One region of the Lysinibacillus sp. FSL M8-0355 genome, then DNA from elsewhere that is predicted to be linked to it. Evidence: predicted binding sites of a transcription regulator. Region 1 holds the regulator's gene; each other region holds the start of a gene.
The links. Region 1 encodes CtsR, which represses protease genes until heat stress. Its sites were predicted from a motif close to ATGGTCAATAAAGGTCAAACA; they were not measured.
Positions count from the first base shown of each region.

Region 2: a site for CtsR is predicted at 3,252-3,272, ahead of MKY46_RS03690 (ATP-dependent Clp protease ATP-binding subunit). Genes of this name have one in related genera too.
Region 3: a site for CtsR is predicted at 4,365-4,385, ahead of clpP (ATP-dependent Clp endopeptidase proteolytic subunit ClpP). Genes of this name have one in related genera too.

Region 1 covers NZ_JBBPAI010000001.1:4,674,012-4,679,750, forward strand. Annotated here, with positions in the region: gene MKY46_RS22940 (ATP-dependent Clp protease ATP-binding subunit) at 1-2,064, opposite strand, end outside; gene MKY46_RS22945 (protein arginine kinase) at 2,054-3,163, opposite strand; gene MKY46_RS22950 (UvrB/UvrC motif-containing protein) at 3,160-3,702, opposite strand; gene MKY46_RS22955 (CtsR family transcriptional regulator) at 3,713-4,186, opposite strand; gene MKY46_RS22960 (DUF4870 domain-containing protein) at 4,452-4,757, opposite strand; gene MKY46_RS22965 (class I SAM-dependent methyltransferase) at 4,882-5,565, shown strand; gene corA (magnesium/cobalt transporter CorA) at 5,603-5,739, shown strand, end outside.
Region 2 covers NZ_JBBPAI010000001.1:788,139-793,877, forward strand. Annotated here, with positions in the region: gene MKY46_RS03670 (Cof-type HAD-IIB family hydrolase) at 1-634, opposite strand, end outside; gene MKY46_RS03675 (prolyl oligopeptidase family serine peptidase) at 756-1,520, shown strand; gene MKY46_RS03680 (metal-sulfur cluster assembly factor) at 1,574-1,882, shown strand; gene MKY46_RS03685 (Crp/Fnr family transcriptional regulator) at 2,380-3,066, opposite strand; gene MKY46_RS03690 (ATP-dependent Clp protease ATP-binding subunit) at 3,336-5,462, shown strand; gene MKY46_RS03695 (YjzD family protein) at 5,512-5,706, opposite strand.
Region 3 covers NZ_JBBPAI010000001.1:3,933,214-3,938,952, forward strand. Annotated here, with positions in the region: gene MKY46_RS19180 (LemA family protein) at 1-496, opposite strand, end outside; gene MKY46_RS19185 (spore coat protein) at 632-1,246, shown strand; gene MKY46_RS19190 (amino acid ABC transporter ATP-binding protein) at 1,303-2,025, opposite strand; gene MKY46_RS19195 (amino acid ABC transporter permease) at 2,022-2,732, opposite strand; gene MKY46_RS19200 (basic amino acid ABC transporter substrate-binding protein) at 2,801-3,589, opposite strand; tRNA gene MKY46_RS19205 (tRNA-Arg) at 4,090-4,164, opposite strand; gene clpP (ATP-dependent Clp endopeptidase proteolytic subunit ClpP) at 4,472-5,062, shown strand; gene MKY46_RS19215 (HPr family phosphocarrier protein) at 5,660-5,739, opposite strand, start outside.

The DNA of each region.
Region 1 (5,739 bases):
ACCCTTCATATCTTTATGCTTAGATTCTGCTCCACCTACATTGAAACCAAGGCTCTTTTGATATTTTAAAGCATCGGCACCAACGTTTGAAGTCATAATGACTACTGTATTACGGAAGTCTACTACACGGCCCTTAGAATCTGTTAAACGGCCATCTTCAAGAACTTGCAGTAGAATATTGAAAACATCTGGATGTGCTTTTTCAATTTCATCTAATAATACAACCGAGTATGGTTTACGGCGAACCTTTTCAGTCAATTGACCACCATCATCAAAGCCCACATAGCCTGGAGGTGAACCTACTAAACGAGAAGTCGAATGCTTCTCCATGTACTCAGACATATCGACACGAATCATCGCATCTTCATCGCCAAACATCACTTCAGCAAGTGCTCTTGCCAACTCTGTTTTACCAACACCTGTAGGTCCTAAGAAAATGAATGAGCCGATTGGACGTTTTGGATCTTTTAAGCCTGCTCTTGCACGACGGATCGCACGAGAAATCGCTTCTACCGCTTCTCCTTGCCCTACTACACGTTTGTGTAACTCTTCTTCAAGTTGTAATAACTTTGAAGATTCCTCGGAAGCAATTTTAGCTACTGGGATTCCTGTCCACATTGATACAACTGCTGCAACATCATCCACAGTCACTTTAGATTCCGCTTTGCCTTGCTCTTCTTTCCAATTTTTTCGTGTAGCTTCAATTTCATCTTTCAGCTTTTGCTCTGTATCTCTTAGAGAGGCTGCCTTTTCAAATTCTTGGCCTGATACGGCTGCATTTTTTTCAGAGCGCACATTTTCAAGTTTATCTTCAAGTGCCTTTAAGTTTGGTGGCACTGCAAATGAACGTAAGCGGACTTTAGAACCTGCCTCGTCGATTAAGTCAATTGCTTTATCTGGTAAGAATCGGTCTGAAATATATCTGTCACTCATTTTAGCCGCTGCTTCAATCGCTTCATCTGTAATTTTTACACGGTGATGCGCTTCATAACGGTCACGTAAGCCTTGAATAATTAGAATCGCTTCTTCCACTGTTGGTTCATCCACTTGGATTGGTTGGAAGCGACGCTCTAATGCTGCATCCTTTTCAATATATTTGCGGTACTCATCTAATGTTGTTGCACCAATACATTGAAGCTCACCGCGTGCTAAAGATGGTTTTAAAATATTGGAGGCATCAATTGCACCTTCTGCACCACCTGCACCGATTAATGTATGCAATTCATCGATGAATAAAATGATGTTGCCGGCTTGGCGAATTTCATCCATCACCTTTTTCAAACGATCTTCAAATTCACCACGATATTTAGTACCTGCAACAACCGTCCCCATATCTAAAGTCATGACACGTTTGTCACGTAGAATTTCCGGTACTTCATTATGGATAATTTGCTGTGCTAACCCTTCAGCAATCGCTGTTTTACCAACACCTGGCTCACCAATCAATACAGGGTTATTTTTCGTACGACGCGATAACACTTCAATCACACGTGTAATTTCCTTGCTTCGACCAATAACAGGGTCCAATGTGCCTTCACGTGCAATTTGTGTTAAATCACGTGCTAGGCTATCTAAAGTTGGGGTATTGGCAGCTTGAGCTGCTTGTTGCCCAGATTGTGCATTATCGTTGTTACCTAATAGCAATAATACTTGCTGACGTGCTTTATTTAAGCCGACACCCGCATTGTTTAAGACGCGAGCTGCCACGCCTTCACCTTCACGAATAAGCGCTAATAATAAGTGCTCTGTGCCGATATACGAGTGACCTAGTTTACGTGATTCATCCACAGATAGTTCAATTACTTTCTTAGCTCTTGGCGTATAGTGAACAATTGGGCCGACATCTTCTTTACCTTTACCAACTAATTCCTCAATACCAGCTTCAATCATTTGAGGACTAATATCAATGGCTTCTAACGCTTTCGCAGCAATACCGCCGCCTTCACGTATAAGCCCTAATAGAATGTGCTCTGTTCCAATAGATTCGTGCTTCCAACGAATAGCCTCTTCCTGAGCAAGCTGTAATACTTTTTGCGCGCGTTGTGTAAAACGATTAAACATCATATAAATCCTCTCCTTTTTCCCCATTTATAGGCTTATTCGCATATTCTTGAGATAATGCCTCACGGAGCATTTCCGCTCGGACACGATCCCGTTCAGCAGGGGGCAGTGCCTCACCTGCATAGTGCTGTAAAAAACCTGGTTGCATACTAACAACACATTCATTTAAGGTTGTTGCTTGAATCCCATCAATTAACTGTAGATCTACTCCTAAACGAACATTAGATAGACAGGTAGCGGCTTCCTCACTTGTTAGAATTCTCGCATGTGTAAGGGTACCTAAAGCCCGATATACTCTATCTTCTAGAGCAAGCTCTGCCTTTTCCATCAACTTCCCTCTTGCGTGTCGCTCTTTTTGGATAATCTTTTCAGCGACACTTTGTATGTCTGCTAAAATGTCTTCTTCTGTCTTCCCAAGTGTAATTTGATTCGACACTTGATAAACATTTCCTAAATTTTCGCTGCCTTCTCCATATATACCTCTTACAGTCATTCCTAAGCGAGTCATGGCATTAATAATTTGATTCATTTGCCCGGTTAATGTCAGTGCGGGTAGATGCATCATGACCGATGCGCGAAGACCCGTGCCAATATTCGTCGGACAACTTGTTAAATAGCCAAAAGTATCTCGAAAGGCATACGGTAATACTTTCTCTAGGATACGATCAATTTTATTTGCTTGTTCATAGGCACTTTGAAGTTGAAAGCTTGCTGTCATACATTGAATGCGTAAATGATCCTCTTCATTCACCATAATGCTAACGGATTCATCTTCAGAAAGAAGTATAGAACCTACTTGCTCTTTTTTAGCCAGCTGTGGACTAATCAAATGCTTTTCTACAAGAATTTGACGCTGTAGAGGCGTTAAATCCTTAATAGCAAAATAAGCATAATCATTTTGAAGCGTTGGGCTATCACTTAGTGCATGTGTAACTGCCTGTTCCACCTGCAGTGCCTCATTCTCTGAGAAAGCTAATGGAAATCGATAGCCATCTAAATTTCGAGCAAGGCGAATACGTGTACTAATGACAATATCTGAATAATCATCCTTGATATGCATCCACGTTGGGGTCGCACGCTCTAAAAATGAATCAATCATCATGACACATCACCACCTTCAAATTGTAGATGCTTCTCTAGCTCTTTAACTTCATCACGGAGCTTCGCCGCCTCCTCAAATTGTTCTTCTGCTACAGCGGCCTTCATACGCTTGCGGATATCCTCTATTTGCTTTTTAATGACATACACATTACTGCGAGCACCAGGCATTTTACCAATGTGTTGAGGGCCTGCCTGTATGCGATTAAAGAGCTTAGGCAAATGCTCACTAAAGGTGTCATAACAGCTCGGGCATCCAAATTTACCTTCTTTTAAAAATTGTTTATACGAAAATCCACATTGTGGGCATGTTTGCTGTTGTGGTTGAACTTGTTGTTTTTCCCCCACCTTTTGCCATGTAGGCGAGCCGAACCAGTTTGACAATAGTTGTTGAATAGACACAGGCTCTTGTTTAAACTCTGCATGAAATGGATGGAACTGTGAGGCGCAGACGTCACAATAATGGTGCTCCACCTTTTGCCCATTTTGAACTTGTGTTACTGTAACTGTCGCATTACGTTGTTTACAATGTTCGCATATCATTTCCATCACCTCACTCTTTTTGCTGTTCATATTTGATTGTTGTCAGCATTGCTCGCAAGATCTTTGCTCGAATAGTATCTCTTAAAGGGAGATGTAAATCGATTGTGGAGCGATCAATTGCTGCTAACATTAATTTCGCTTCTCGTTTTGAAATTACCTGCTCATCGATGAGCCGATATACTAAATCTTCTGCCATCGTTTGAGATGCTCCACCTTCTATTTGTCTGAGAACATCGTCGATTAAATCAATCTGTGAATGCGCGCGGACACGTAAAATTCGTATGTACCCACCACCACCACGTTTGCTCTCAACAAGGTAACCTCGCTCGGCAGTAAATCTTGTATTAATTACATAATTTATTTGTGATGGCACACATTGAAATTTATCAGCAATCTCACTCCGTTTAATTTCAATATGCCCTTCTCCACCTAATTCAAGTACTTGCTTTAAGTAACCTTCTATGATGTCTGATATATTACGCATTTTAGGAATACACCTCGCTTGCTTCACTGACTTTGACTATCTTTGACTTTCTTTTAGTATATTATACAAAACGCTTCAAAAAAATTGCAATGATTTCGCCCATAGAAAAGTGAAAAGTCTTAAAATGCCTATTTTAGTACGAAAAACAGCACTTTTTCAGTTAAAACTGCGCGGGTTATAATTTGCTCATATACCTAATGTACCCTTATTAGTCATAGAAAAAACGCAAGCATATGCAACTAGCATATACTTGCGTCTATGAAAATTATACCCAACGACCAACAATTGGATAACGCCAAGGCTCATCAGACAATGCTTTTACGATACCGATAATTGGTACAACAAATAACATGATGCCGAAAATGATTAAAAACGGTAACCCAATAAGAACAAAACTTAAAACAACTGAGATAGCGATTAAAATACCCATAACAATTTGGAAGAGCAATGCTTGAATAGAAATCGCCTTCACTTCCTCATCCGAACTAATTAAGAAGAAAATAATAGGTACTAACCATGGCGCAAAAAATGCACTTGCGTGTATGATTACTTTAGACCATTTAGTCTCCATATATATCAACCCTTTCTTTGTACTTTGTCTATGTTTTATGTACTACTATTTACGGAACTATACCCGTAATAGTTTCACATTAAATAAGATTTATTAAAATTTTTTTGGAAGGCTGTGATGAGAGATGGAATTTAACAACACATTAGCAAACGAATATGAAAAGGGTATTCGTCGTACATTGCCAAGCTATGATGCCATGCTACGTTTAATACAAACCTTTTATCATTCCACACTGCCAGATAAAGCTGATATGTTAATTGTGGGTGCAGGAAGCGGCAATGAAATTTTACAGCTTGCAGATGGAAGGCCCGACTGGTCATTCACAGGTATTGATCCATCAGAGTCCATGCTCAGCATAGCAAAGGAACGTCTACACACTCTACCCAATACGCTGTCTTTCCACCAAGGGACAATACTAGATACTCAATTACCCTCCATAAAATACGATGCAGCAAGTTGTGTTCTCGTTCTGCATTTTATTCTGGGTTATGAAGAAAAGCTATCTACATTAGAAGAAATCGCAAGACATTTAAAGCCTGGAGCACCGTTTGTCCTTGTCTCAAAATATGGTCAGCCCGGCTCTTTAGAAACTGAACTACAATTTGATTTATGGCGTTCCTATTGGCTACAACATACAAAGCTTTCTGCATCTGATGTAGCAGAGATGGAAAAATCCATTCGCTCCCTTTCGTTTATGTGTGAAGAGGATATTTTAACACTGCTACAAAAGGCGGGCTTTACAAAACCTTCTAGATTTTTTGCCACTACTTTATTTGCTGGTTGGGTATGCTTTAAAGAGGGGCACTAAATAAATATTTTGTAGTAAATAATTTGAGGTGAAAACCGTGATAAGCACCATTGGTATTACAAAACAACAACAATTACTAAAAGATTTTCCATTGGAAGTTATACATCAGCAAGAATTTGAATGGTATTGGGTTGATTTTAATTGCCCTACAGCCGAAGAAGAATCATTATTAGA
Region 2 (5,739 bases), 3.9 Mb from region 1:
GCTCACGTGGAATACCTAAATCTTTTGCCACATGCGCAATACCCACAGCTTTATTTAAGCCGCGACGTACAATTTCAATAATATGAAGTGGCGCGCCCCATCGACGATGCTCAATAACTTCTGCGTGCACCGCCTGTAAATGGTCACGTATAATGACCGAATTCGCTTCATTTGCTTGAATTAATAAACTTGTGGGATTTTCCAAGAGATGTGTGTATAAATCCCCAAGTGTGATTTTGGGATTACCCATATTAAAAATATTTAAGATACGATCATCCTCTGTGTGTACATAAATATCATCTTTTACCTCAGCGATAATATTTTCATACTCGTAACTATTGATGGATCCAACAACATCATGTACAACACTTAAATCAATCGGTGTGTGCATATGTTGCCAAGATACATTTTTGGGATGATGTACATATGCGCCATTAAAATTGACAATGGGTGTAGTGAGCCCAAGTTCATGATAATAAAGATCACTTGCACGGTATGGACGCCCCGTTGCAATCATCACTTGATGCCCTAATTCCTTAGCCTGCAATAATGTTTTTTTCGTTTTTGCTGAGATTTGTTGTTGGTCTGTTAATAAAGTACCATCTAAGTCTAGTACGATTAAATGCGGTTTCATAGCTCGTTGCCCCTTTCCTATAGTTTGAATAGTATCTCTTTGTCTTTCATTCGTCAAAATTTTGTCACAGTGAAAAAAGTTTGCTAACATAAAGATGAGACAATAGTTGGGAGTGACAAAAATGTTTGTAGAAAAAGAAGTGTGGGGAAATATTCCTTTATTACATATACATACAGACAAGATGAATGAAGAAACCCCAGTAGTTATTTTTTTGCATGGCTTTATGAGCGCGAAAGAACATAACTTACACTATGCATACCAATTGGTGCATAAGGGGGTGCGTGTCCTATTACCAGATGCAAAATTTCATGGTGACCGTAGCGAAGGCCTTACAGAAATACAAATGAACTTGAAATTTTGGGATATTGTTTTAAATTCTATTCATGAAGTGCAACAATTATATGATGAATTAAGGAATAAAAATTTATTGGCCAGTCATAATATTGGCATAGCAGGTACTTCAATGGGCGGCATCGTGACCTCCGGCTGTTTAAAACTTTATGATTGGATAAAAACAGCGTCAATATGTATGGGTGCACCAGGTTTTATTAAATTAGGTGAATATCAATTGCAGCAATTTGCAAAAAGCGGTATCAATTGGCCGATGTCAGAGGAAGATGTTCAAAAAGTGAATGAGCTCTTAGCTAAATATGATGTTAGTTTAACGCCAGAAAAATTCGCAGGTCGTCCAGTTTTCTTTTGGCATGGAGAATTAGATAAAACAGTACCTTTCCAAGAAACGTATAAATTTTATGAGACATTACGGGAATACTATCAAGCAAGCCCTGAATATTTAAAGTTTATGGTGAACAAAAAGGCAGGACATGCAGTCCCACGTGACGGTATGCTAGCAGCAACAGACTGGCTTGCACAGCATTTGGCATAACAGGATGCATCTGCTATGATAAGGTTAACACTATGATGGAAGGAGAAATACGAATGGATCAAGATATGAAAGATAGCATGTTTGGTGCTTTAGAAAATGTAATTGACCCTGAGCTTGGGATTGATATCGTCAACTTAGGTTTAGTATATGATGTAGATTTAGATGATGAAGGTGTAGCAACTGTTACGATGACATTAACATCGATGGGATGCCCACTTGGGCCAGTTATTGTGGATCAGGTGAATACGGCATTAGGGGAACTTCCAGAAGTGAAAAGTACAAATGTTAACATTGTATGGAATCCACCTTGGTCAAAAGACAAAATGTCACGCTATGCAAAAATGGCATTAGGCGTACGCTAAAATTGCAACATTAAAAATCCCTGCTTATTTTATAGGCAGGGATTTCATGTTGTTGAAAAAAGATGATGTTCATAGTAGAAAAAGAACCTTTAGCAAGGCGAGGGGTTGATTTCCGTTCCGCCAGCGTCCTTTCCAGGGGGCGTCCGATAAGCCGCTGCTCCAATCACCCATGTGGTAAAAGGATAGACTCTTATTTTCAATGTGGAGAAGTGATGAGTGACAACACCAGTAGTGAATACATTCACTTTATTTGAAAACCTTGCTAAAAAGAAATATTTTTATGGGTTGGAGTGGAAGGCTACTTGACTCCCGTGGGATAGCGAGACAGGCGAGCCCCTTCACGGAGGAAGCGGCTCGGCGCTCGCCTTCAAGAAAGCAAGTAGCCTGCGACGGAAATCCATTTTCACCTTTCACAAAAATGCTATGGATGGTTTTGTTTTTCAACACGATAAAATCCCTGCTATATTTTATAGGCAGGGATTTCGTTTGTAACGAAATTAATCGATACGGCATATTTGTAATGGACAATTTTCACAAGCAATTTCATTTTTTAAAAATTGTAAATCATGAATTGTAATAAAGCCTTTATCAAAAGTGATAATATCGTGTTTTTTTAAATCATTCAACATGCGATTAATCATTTCACGACTTGTTGCACACAAATTCGCAATTTCCGTATTTGTTAGCTGGAAATCAATAAAAATTGAGCCATTTTCTAAAGGTTTACCATACGTATTGGAAAGCCGAATGAGCGTTGAAAATAAAGCACCTTTTTTTCCATTTAACACTAAATCACGCAAACGACTTTGATGCTTTAAGTTTTCTGTTTGCAACCACTTTATATATTCCACCATAACAGTAGGCTGATCTTCTAGTAAATGCTCCAATGATTTACGACTTAACACATACATCGTAGAAGGCTCTAATACCTTTGCAGTCATGGAATTATAGACTAGGTTACAAAATAATGACCCCTCTCCAATTATACTGTCAGGACCACAAATACGAATAGTTAATTCCTTGCCAGTTTCGGTTTCTTGGCTTATCGAAATCACACCAGATTGGATGTAATAAATTTCTTTTGCCCGTTCACCCTCTAGAAAAATTTTATTTCCTTTATTCACTTTGATAAAAACACCATGCTTTTGAAATAGATCCTTCATTTTTTCAAACATATTATCCATTAAAACCATATCTCCAACACATCGCTTTCTTTTTGTAATAAACGGCAATTATTACAAAAGGATAGTGGATTTTTCGATACTAAAACATAGAAACATACCATTATTATAACGTAAATTTCCATAATCCGTGAAAAAATTTTAGTGCGATTTCTTTGCGAAGCAATGTCGATTGATGTAAAATAAAGTTAGTCAAAAAAGGTCAAACTTTTTAAAAGAACAAGAATGGGTATAACAATGATAAGAAACATGATGGTAAAGGAGTGCTAGCTATGCAATTTCAACAAACAGATAACAAAAAACCACTAGAGCAATTTGGACGAAATTTGATTGAAGAAGTTAAAAACGGCAAAATGGACCCTGTTATCGGGCGTGATGAGGAAATTCGAAATGTCATTCGTATTTTAACACGCAAAACGAAAAATAATCCTGTATTAATTGGTGAACCAGGAGTTGGTAAAACAGCGATTGTTGAGGGTTTAGCACAGCGTATTGTGAAAGGCGATGTGCCAGAGGGCTTGAAAGAATGTGTGTTATATGAGCTAGATATGAGTGCTTTAATTGCAGGGGCAAGCTATCGTGGCCAATTTGAAGAGCGCTTAAAAGGTGTGTTAAAAGAGGTGAAAGATTCAGAAGGACAAATCATTTTATTTATTGATGAAATTCATACCATCGTCGGCGCAGGCAAAACAGACGGTGCTATGGATGCAGGGAATATGCTCAAGCCTATGCTTGCACGCGGTGAACTACATTGTATTGGTGCTACAACACTAGATGAGTATCGGATGTACATTGAAAAAGATCCTGCTTTAGAGCGACGATTCCAGCAAGTTCTTGTACGTGAGCCTTCGATTGAGGATACGGTTTCCATTTTACGGGGCTTAAAAGAACGCTTTGAATTACATCATGCAGTACGAATTCATGACAGAGCAATTGTTGCGGCAGCAGAACTGTCCAACCGATATATTACAGAGCGATTTTTACCTGATAAGGCAATTGATTTAATTGATGAGGCTTGTGCGATGATTCGTACAGAAATTGATTCGATGCCACAGGAATTAGATGCAGTGACACGTCGCATTATGCAGCTTGAGATTGAAGAACAGGCATTACGTAAGGAAAAGGACGAGGCAAGTAAAAAACGTCTAGAGCAATTGCGTGAGGAATTAACAAAATTAAAAGAATCCTCAGAGGGCATGCGCCAACAATGGGAAGCAGAAAAAGAAATGCTACACGACATTCAGAAAAAACGGGAAACATTAGATAAATACCGTCGTGATTTAGATGAAGCAGAAAGTAAATATGATTTAAATAAAGCTGCCGAATTACGCCATGGCAAAATCCCAACATTAGAAAAGGAAATTCAGGAACTCGAAAAACAGTTAGAAAATGGGGCAGAATCCCGCATTTTACGTGAAGAAGTAACGGCAGATGAAATTGCTGCGATCGTTTCCCGCTGGACAGGAATTCCTGTAACAAAATTAGTAGAAGGAGAGCGTGAAAAACTTCTACGATTAAAGGATACATTACATGAAAGAGTAGTCGGTCAAGACACAGCAGTACAATTAGTAACAGAAGCTGTATGGCGTGCACGTGCAGGTATTAAAGATCCACATCGTCCGATTGGTAGCTTTTTATTCTTAGGTCCAACAGGTGTTGGTAAAACTGAGCTTGCTAAGGCACTTGCTGCGCAGTTATTTGATGCAGAAGATCACTTTATTCGAATTGATATGAGTGAATACATGGAGAAACATAGTGTGTCTCGTCTCGTTGGTGCTCCTCCAGGCTATGTAGGTTATGAGGAGGGCGGACAATTAACAGAAGCTGTACGCCGAAATCCATATTCCGTGGTCCTCCTAGATGAAATTGAAAAAGCGCATCCAGATGTGGCGAATATTTTATTACAAATTTTAGATGATGGCCGCATTACAGATAGTCAGGGACGTATGGTGAATTTTACAAATACAGTGGTCATTCTAACATCCAATATTGGCTCTAGTTATTTAATGGAGGCAAAAGAAGGCGATAATGCTGTTGAAGACTTAGTCATGGCGGCCCTACGCCAACATTTTAAACCAGAATTATTAAACCGTATGGATGACATTATCTTTTTCCATGCTTTATCTACAAAGCATTTTACTGCGATTGCTTGGAAGTACGTGGAGCAACTGATTAAACGTGTGGCAGAACAGGAAATTACTTTATCTGTCGAGCAAGAGGTTATTGACTGGGTAGTACAGCAAGGAGCGGATGCTCAGTTTGGAGCGAGACCATTAAAACGCTTTGTACAACGACATATCGAAACAGCAGTAGCTAGAGAACTGCTTCGTGGTGAGGTTTTACCAGGAGAAACTTTGCATGTGAAAATGCGTGATGGTCAATGTGTTGTGGAAAAATAACAGAAAAAACCTGTTCGGCAATATGCTGAACAGGTTTTTTCTAGATAAATTAATGATGGTCTGCAGCTTCTGGTGTAGGGTCGTTTGGAATGATTGCTCCAATAATAAAGATTAGAATGGAGAATACAACGGAAACGATTGCCCCTGTTTTAAAATCGAATGGTACACCAAGTACAGAGCTGACTACGTAGTTTAACATAGAAACTAGTAGGAATGACCATATGAACGTTACGATATATTGCATTAATTTCACCTCAACCGAACTTTTTTCATTATA
Region 3 (5,739 bases), 740 kb from region 1:
CAAACATTCCTGCCATCAAATTACCTGGGAAACGTTTAACTTGCTTATTAAATTGCTGAACTTCATTATTGTAATCCTCACGTGCTACCGCCAGGCGATTTTCAGTGCCTGCTAGCTCATCCATTAACTGACGAAAGTTTGTATCTGCCTTTAAGTTTGGATAATTTTCAACAACTACAAGTAAACGACTAAGTGCTCCAGTTAAAGCATCATTTGCAGCAGCTTGCTCCTCTGGAGTGTTTGCACTACCCATTTGTGCACGTGCTTGTGTAATACTTGCAATCACCTCTTGCTCATGGTTCGCATAGCCTTTCACTGATTCGACTAAATTTGGAATCAAATCATAACGACGTTGGAGCTGATTTTCCACTTGTGCCCATTTCGAATCTACATTTTCCTCTGCAGTCACCAGGCTATTATATTTAGGAATGAATAATAAGGCGAATAGAACAAGAATAAGAACAATTATCCCAATTGGTCCAAGCAACTTTTTCAATTTATAGAACCTCCTCGACCTACTTTTCCTTTCTTCAATAGTCTACATTTTTGTCTTTACATTTATACCGTATGAATTTCATTTGACTTGACATACTAATTACTGCATCAAAAAATCATTGAGGAGGCGTTTTTTTTGTCACAATCGTTTTACAATGAATCATCAAATCAAACCAATTTCAATCAACAGCATAGTTTAAATCATGGTGGCCATGAAATGATGGACATGCATGAAACAATTGGCGAAATTATCGCAGGTATGAACCAAGCCATAATTTTACGCCCACATGTACAAGATCCTGAATTATTGAATATTTTGGATCGCCAGTATAATTTTACCCTAGGTATGTACAATACAATTGTAGAGTCCTTCAAAACAGGACATGATCCATCTGTTCCAACAGGACGTTACCAAATGGAGACAGGAAATGACTTTAAATATGGCGTAAATCCTGGTCAACCAAAAAAGCCAATGCAAAATGCCAATGAAATTAATGATGAAACTATTTCAGGGTTCTTACTTGGTGCTCAAAAAGGTTCAGCAAAATGTATGACAACGGCTGCTTTAGAGACAACAAACCCAGTTGTTCGTCGCGTTGTTGCTGATAGTATTCCTAACTGCATTGAAATGGGCTACGAATTATCCATCTATCAAAATAAACATGGCTATTATCAGGTACCTCAATACTCACAACAGGATATGCAAACGATGCTGAATGCATATGACACAACAACTAATCCCCTTCATTAACACGAAAGAGCAGTCTCTGGTGGTAAACACCAGAAACTGCTCTTTATTCATTAAGATTATAATACCTTCCCTAAAAACGCCTTTGTACGGTCACTTTGTGGATTGCCAAAGAGTTCCTCTGGAGAGCCTTCTTCTACAATATAGCCACCGTCCATAAAGACTACTCGATCCCCTACTTCACGAGCAAAGCCCATTTCGTGCGTAACAACAACCATGGTCATCCCTTCAGCTGCTAGATTTTTCATAACATCTAGCACCTCTTTGACCATTTCAGGATCAAGTGCTGAAGTGGGCTCATCAAATAAAATGGCTTTTGGCTTCATGGCTAAGGCACGTGCAATGGCTACACGCTGCTGTTGACCACCCGATAGCTGCTCAGGATAGTTATATGCCTTGCTGTCGAGTCCAACCTTTTTTAACAGCTCATGCCCTAATTCTTCAGCTTCTGGACGACTCATTTTACGAATTTGCATAGGGGCCATCGTGACATTATCGATAACTGTCATATGCGGGAATAGATTAAATTGTTGAAACACCATGCCAACTTCTGCCCGAATCTCATTGATATTCGTTTTTGGCGCATTAATTTTCACATTTTCAATATAAATAGCACCATCTGTTACATCTTCTAGCATATTGATGCATCGTAAAAATGTACTTTTGCCTGAGCCAGATGGTCCAATCACACAAACAACTTGTTTCTCTTGGATTTCATAATCAATGCCTTTTAATACTTCAAGCTTTCCGAAATATTTGTGTAGGTTTTCAATTTTTATCATCTTGCTTCCCGCCCTTCTGCCTTAGCTTTACGAGGGACATAACTATTGCTAAATCGTTTCTCGATAAATGCCACGATCTTCGTTACACCATATGTTAAAACTAAATAGAGTAGTGCAGCAACGATGTACGGTTCCCAGAAGCGGAAGCTTGCACCTGCTACTACCTTACTTGCGTATAAAATATCTGGTGCTGCAATAACTGTTACTAATGAAGAATCTTTTAATAATGCGATAAATTCGTTCCCTAATGGTGGAATCATACGTCTAAATGCCTGTGGTAAAATGACCTTACGCATCGCTTGGTTATGTGTTAACCCTAAAGAACGAGCTGCCTCCATTTGCCCCTTTGCAATACTTTGAATACCTGCACGGAAAATTTCCGCATTGTAAGCAGCACAGTTTAATACGAGCGCTGTAATCCCTGACACCATATATCCTAAAGAATGACCAAAAATTGTTGGAATAACTGCTAAGTGAATTAATAAAATTTGCACAAGCATTGGTGTTCCACGGAATAAATCGATATATAATTTTGATGGCCAATAAATCCATTTTTTACTCGATAATTTTCCTAGGCCTAAAAATAGTCCTAATAGAATACCTCCAAAATAACCACTAAGTGTCAAAATAATTGTTACGCCAATACCCCGTATAAACATATCTCGGTAGTTCCAGACAATGTCCCAGCGTAAGTCAAAGATGTCCATCCGAAAACCCCATTTCCCCTTTAAAGTGAATGAGCCGCTAGCATACTAGGGGCGTCATCATTCATTTATTACTTGAAATCAGAACCTGTAATTTCTTTTAATTTACCGTTTTCTTTAATCTTTTTAAGACCTTCATTTAATTTATCTAATAGCTCTTTGTTTCCTTTTTGAACCATAAAGCCATAATATTCTTTTTCAAATGCATCATCTTCGATTACTTTTAGTTTTTGATCTGGATGCGCTTTAATGTATTCGTAAACTACCGCATTGTCTCCAATAGCTGCATCAACGTTACCGTTTAACATCTCTTGAATTGCGATTGGTTGACTTTCAAACGCCATAATATTTGTACTTGCTTCCCCTTGTAGCTTTTTCGCCGCCATATGACCTGTAGCATTAATTTGTACTGATACCTTTTTATCTTTTAGTTCAGCTAGAGATTTAATTTTTGAATCTTCTTTTACAACAATCAATAATTGAGACTCATAATAAGGCTCTGTAAAATCAAATGATTCTTTACGCTCTTCAGTAATTGTGATTCCTGAAGCACCAATATCTGTTTCACCGTTTTTAATTGTTTGGAAAACTGGCTCCCAACCAATGTTATTCCAGTCAACTTCAAAGTCCATTTCATCAGCAATAGCTTTTAAAACATCGACATCAATCCCCACAATTTTCCCTGAATCGTCAACAGATTCAAATGGTGCGAAAGTTGCCTCTGTACCAACTTTATATATTTTCTTACCATCTTCTGAAGATGAGCTTCCTGAAGATGCACCATCCTTTGTACCACATCCTGCAAGTGCTAATGTTAATGCTGCAACCATCATCAGTAGCATCCAACCTGTTTTCTTCATTGTATTTCCCCCTATTTCGATAATTTTCCGAAATGCGTATTATTTTTCGCAATTCGGAAATGTTAGACTATTAGGTCAATTATATTAATATTATAGTATTTAGACAACAACTTTTCGCATAAAACTAAATATTTTTTCATATTAATTTATAATAAACTTATATAATTAGAAGAAACATGTATAAATAACAAGAAATCTAATCTAAAATTAATATATATACACTACAATCCACACCAAATTTCGATAAATTTAGGCAAAAAAAAAGAATCCCCTCAGATAGGATTCTTTTTTTCGACTATTTCTAGTCTTCACGTACAGTATGTCCACTAAAAAATAATTTGGAGTTATTGCTTTTTTGAAGGTTTGAAAGGAATAAATAGGGGAATAATGCCAACTAGGACAGTATTGCACCTATATCTCCCTCTCGATCTCCGCTAAGCAGGCTGCTAAACTACTTATTAGGAGATGAGCTATAACAAGTCTATCTATATTCAGTAAAATGGCGCCCTCGGAGGGAATCGAACCCCCAGTGCAAGAACCGGAATCTTACGTGTTATCCATTACACCACGAGGGCAAAGGCACAAAAAAAAAGTACTCACTCTAGGCTTACGAAAAGCATGATGTAGATAACCCTCATTTTTTGAAGCATACCTGCAAAATAGTGTACTGTACTTTAAACTTATAACCTCAATTATTATACAAGCCTATCACATATAATTCAACCATAGAATGCAAAAACATTTTATTTTTTTTATTTCACTTTAGCAGGGTTAATATTTGACCTTCCCTGACTATAATGTGTATGATAAGGATACAGCTGAAATAACAATGGAAATTTTCAGCAAAGGTATTCGAATTTAGTTTTTTAAGGAGGATTTAACATGAATTTAATTCCTACAGTTATTGAACAAACAAGTCGCGGTGAACGTGCATATGACATTTATTCACGTCTACTTAAAGACCGTATTATTCTTTTAGGAAGCGCTATTGATGACAATGTGGCTAACTCCATTGTTGCACAACTTCTTTTCCTACAAGCGGAAGATCCAGATAAAGATATCTCTCTTTACATTAATTCACCAGGTGGATCAATTACGGCTGGTATGGCTATTTATGACACAATGCAAATCATTAAACCACAAGTTCAAACAATTTGTATTGGTATGGCTGCATCAATGGGTGCTTTCTTACTAGCTGCTGGTGAGCCTGGTAAACGTTTTGCATTACCAAATGCAGAAGTAATGATTCACCAACCACTAGGTGGCGCACAAGGTCAAGCGACAGAAATTGAAATTGCTGCTAAACGTATTTTATTCTTACGTGAAAAATTAAATGGCATTTTATCTGAACGCACAGGCCAACCACTTGAAGTCATTGCTAGAGACACAGATCGTGATAATTTCATGACTGCTGAACGTGCTAAAGAATATGGTTTAATCGATCACATTATGCACCGTAGCGATAATAAATAAAAATGAGAAGGCATCACAGACTCGCTCTGTGATGCCTTTCGTGTTGTTGAAAAAGGTGATGTCAACGACAGAAACAGCCATTTTGAAAGGCGAGGGGTTGATTTCCGTTCCGCCAGCGTCCTTTCCAGTGGGCGTCCGCTGATCACTGCATTCGCTCCAGGGGCTTCTCTAGGACGCTAATCCCCTAGGAGTGACGCTGGCTCCACTCCCATCAACCATTCTGCAAAAGTGTCTTTTCCTGAACAAAATTAGAAAGAGGATAGGCTCTTATTTTCAATGCGGAGAAGTGATGGATGACAACACTTCTCCATAAAGCGTAGTGAATACCTTCACTTTATTTGAAAACCTTTCTAAAAAGAAACATTTTTATGGATTGGGGTGGAAGGCTACTTGACTCCCGTGGGATAGCGAGACAGGCGAGCCTCTAAACGGAGCGGTAGCGGAGGAAGCTGCTCGGCGCTCGCCCACTGGAAAGCAAGTAGCCTGCAATGGAAATCCATTTTCACCTTTCACAAAAACGCTATGGATGGTTTTGTTTTTCAACACTATGAAGGCATCACAGATTTGCTCTGTGATGCCTTTTGTGTTCAATGAATGTTAGTCTTCATTTTCGATAATTGTAGCCAATGCTGTAACCGCTTGCTCCGCATCGCTGCCGTCACTACTTAAAGTAACTT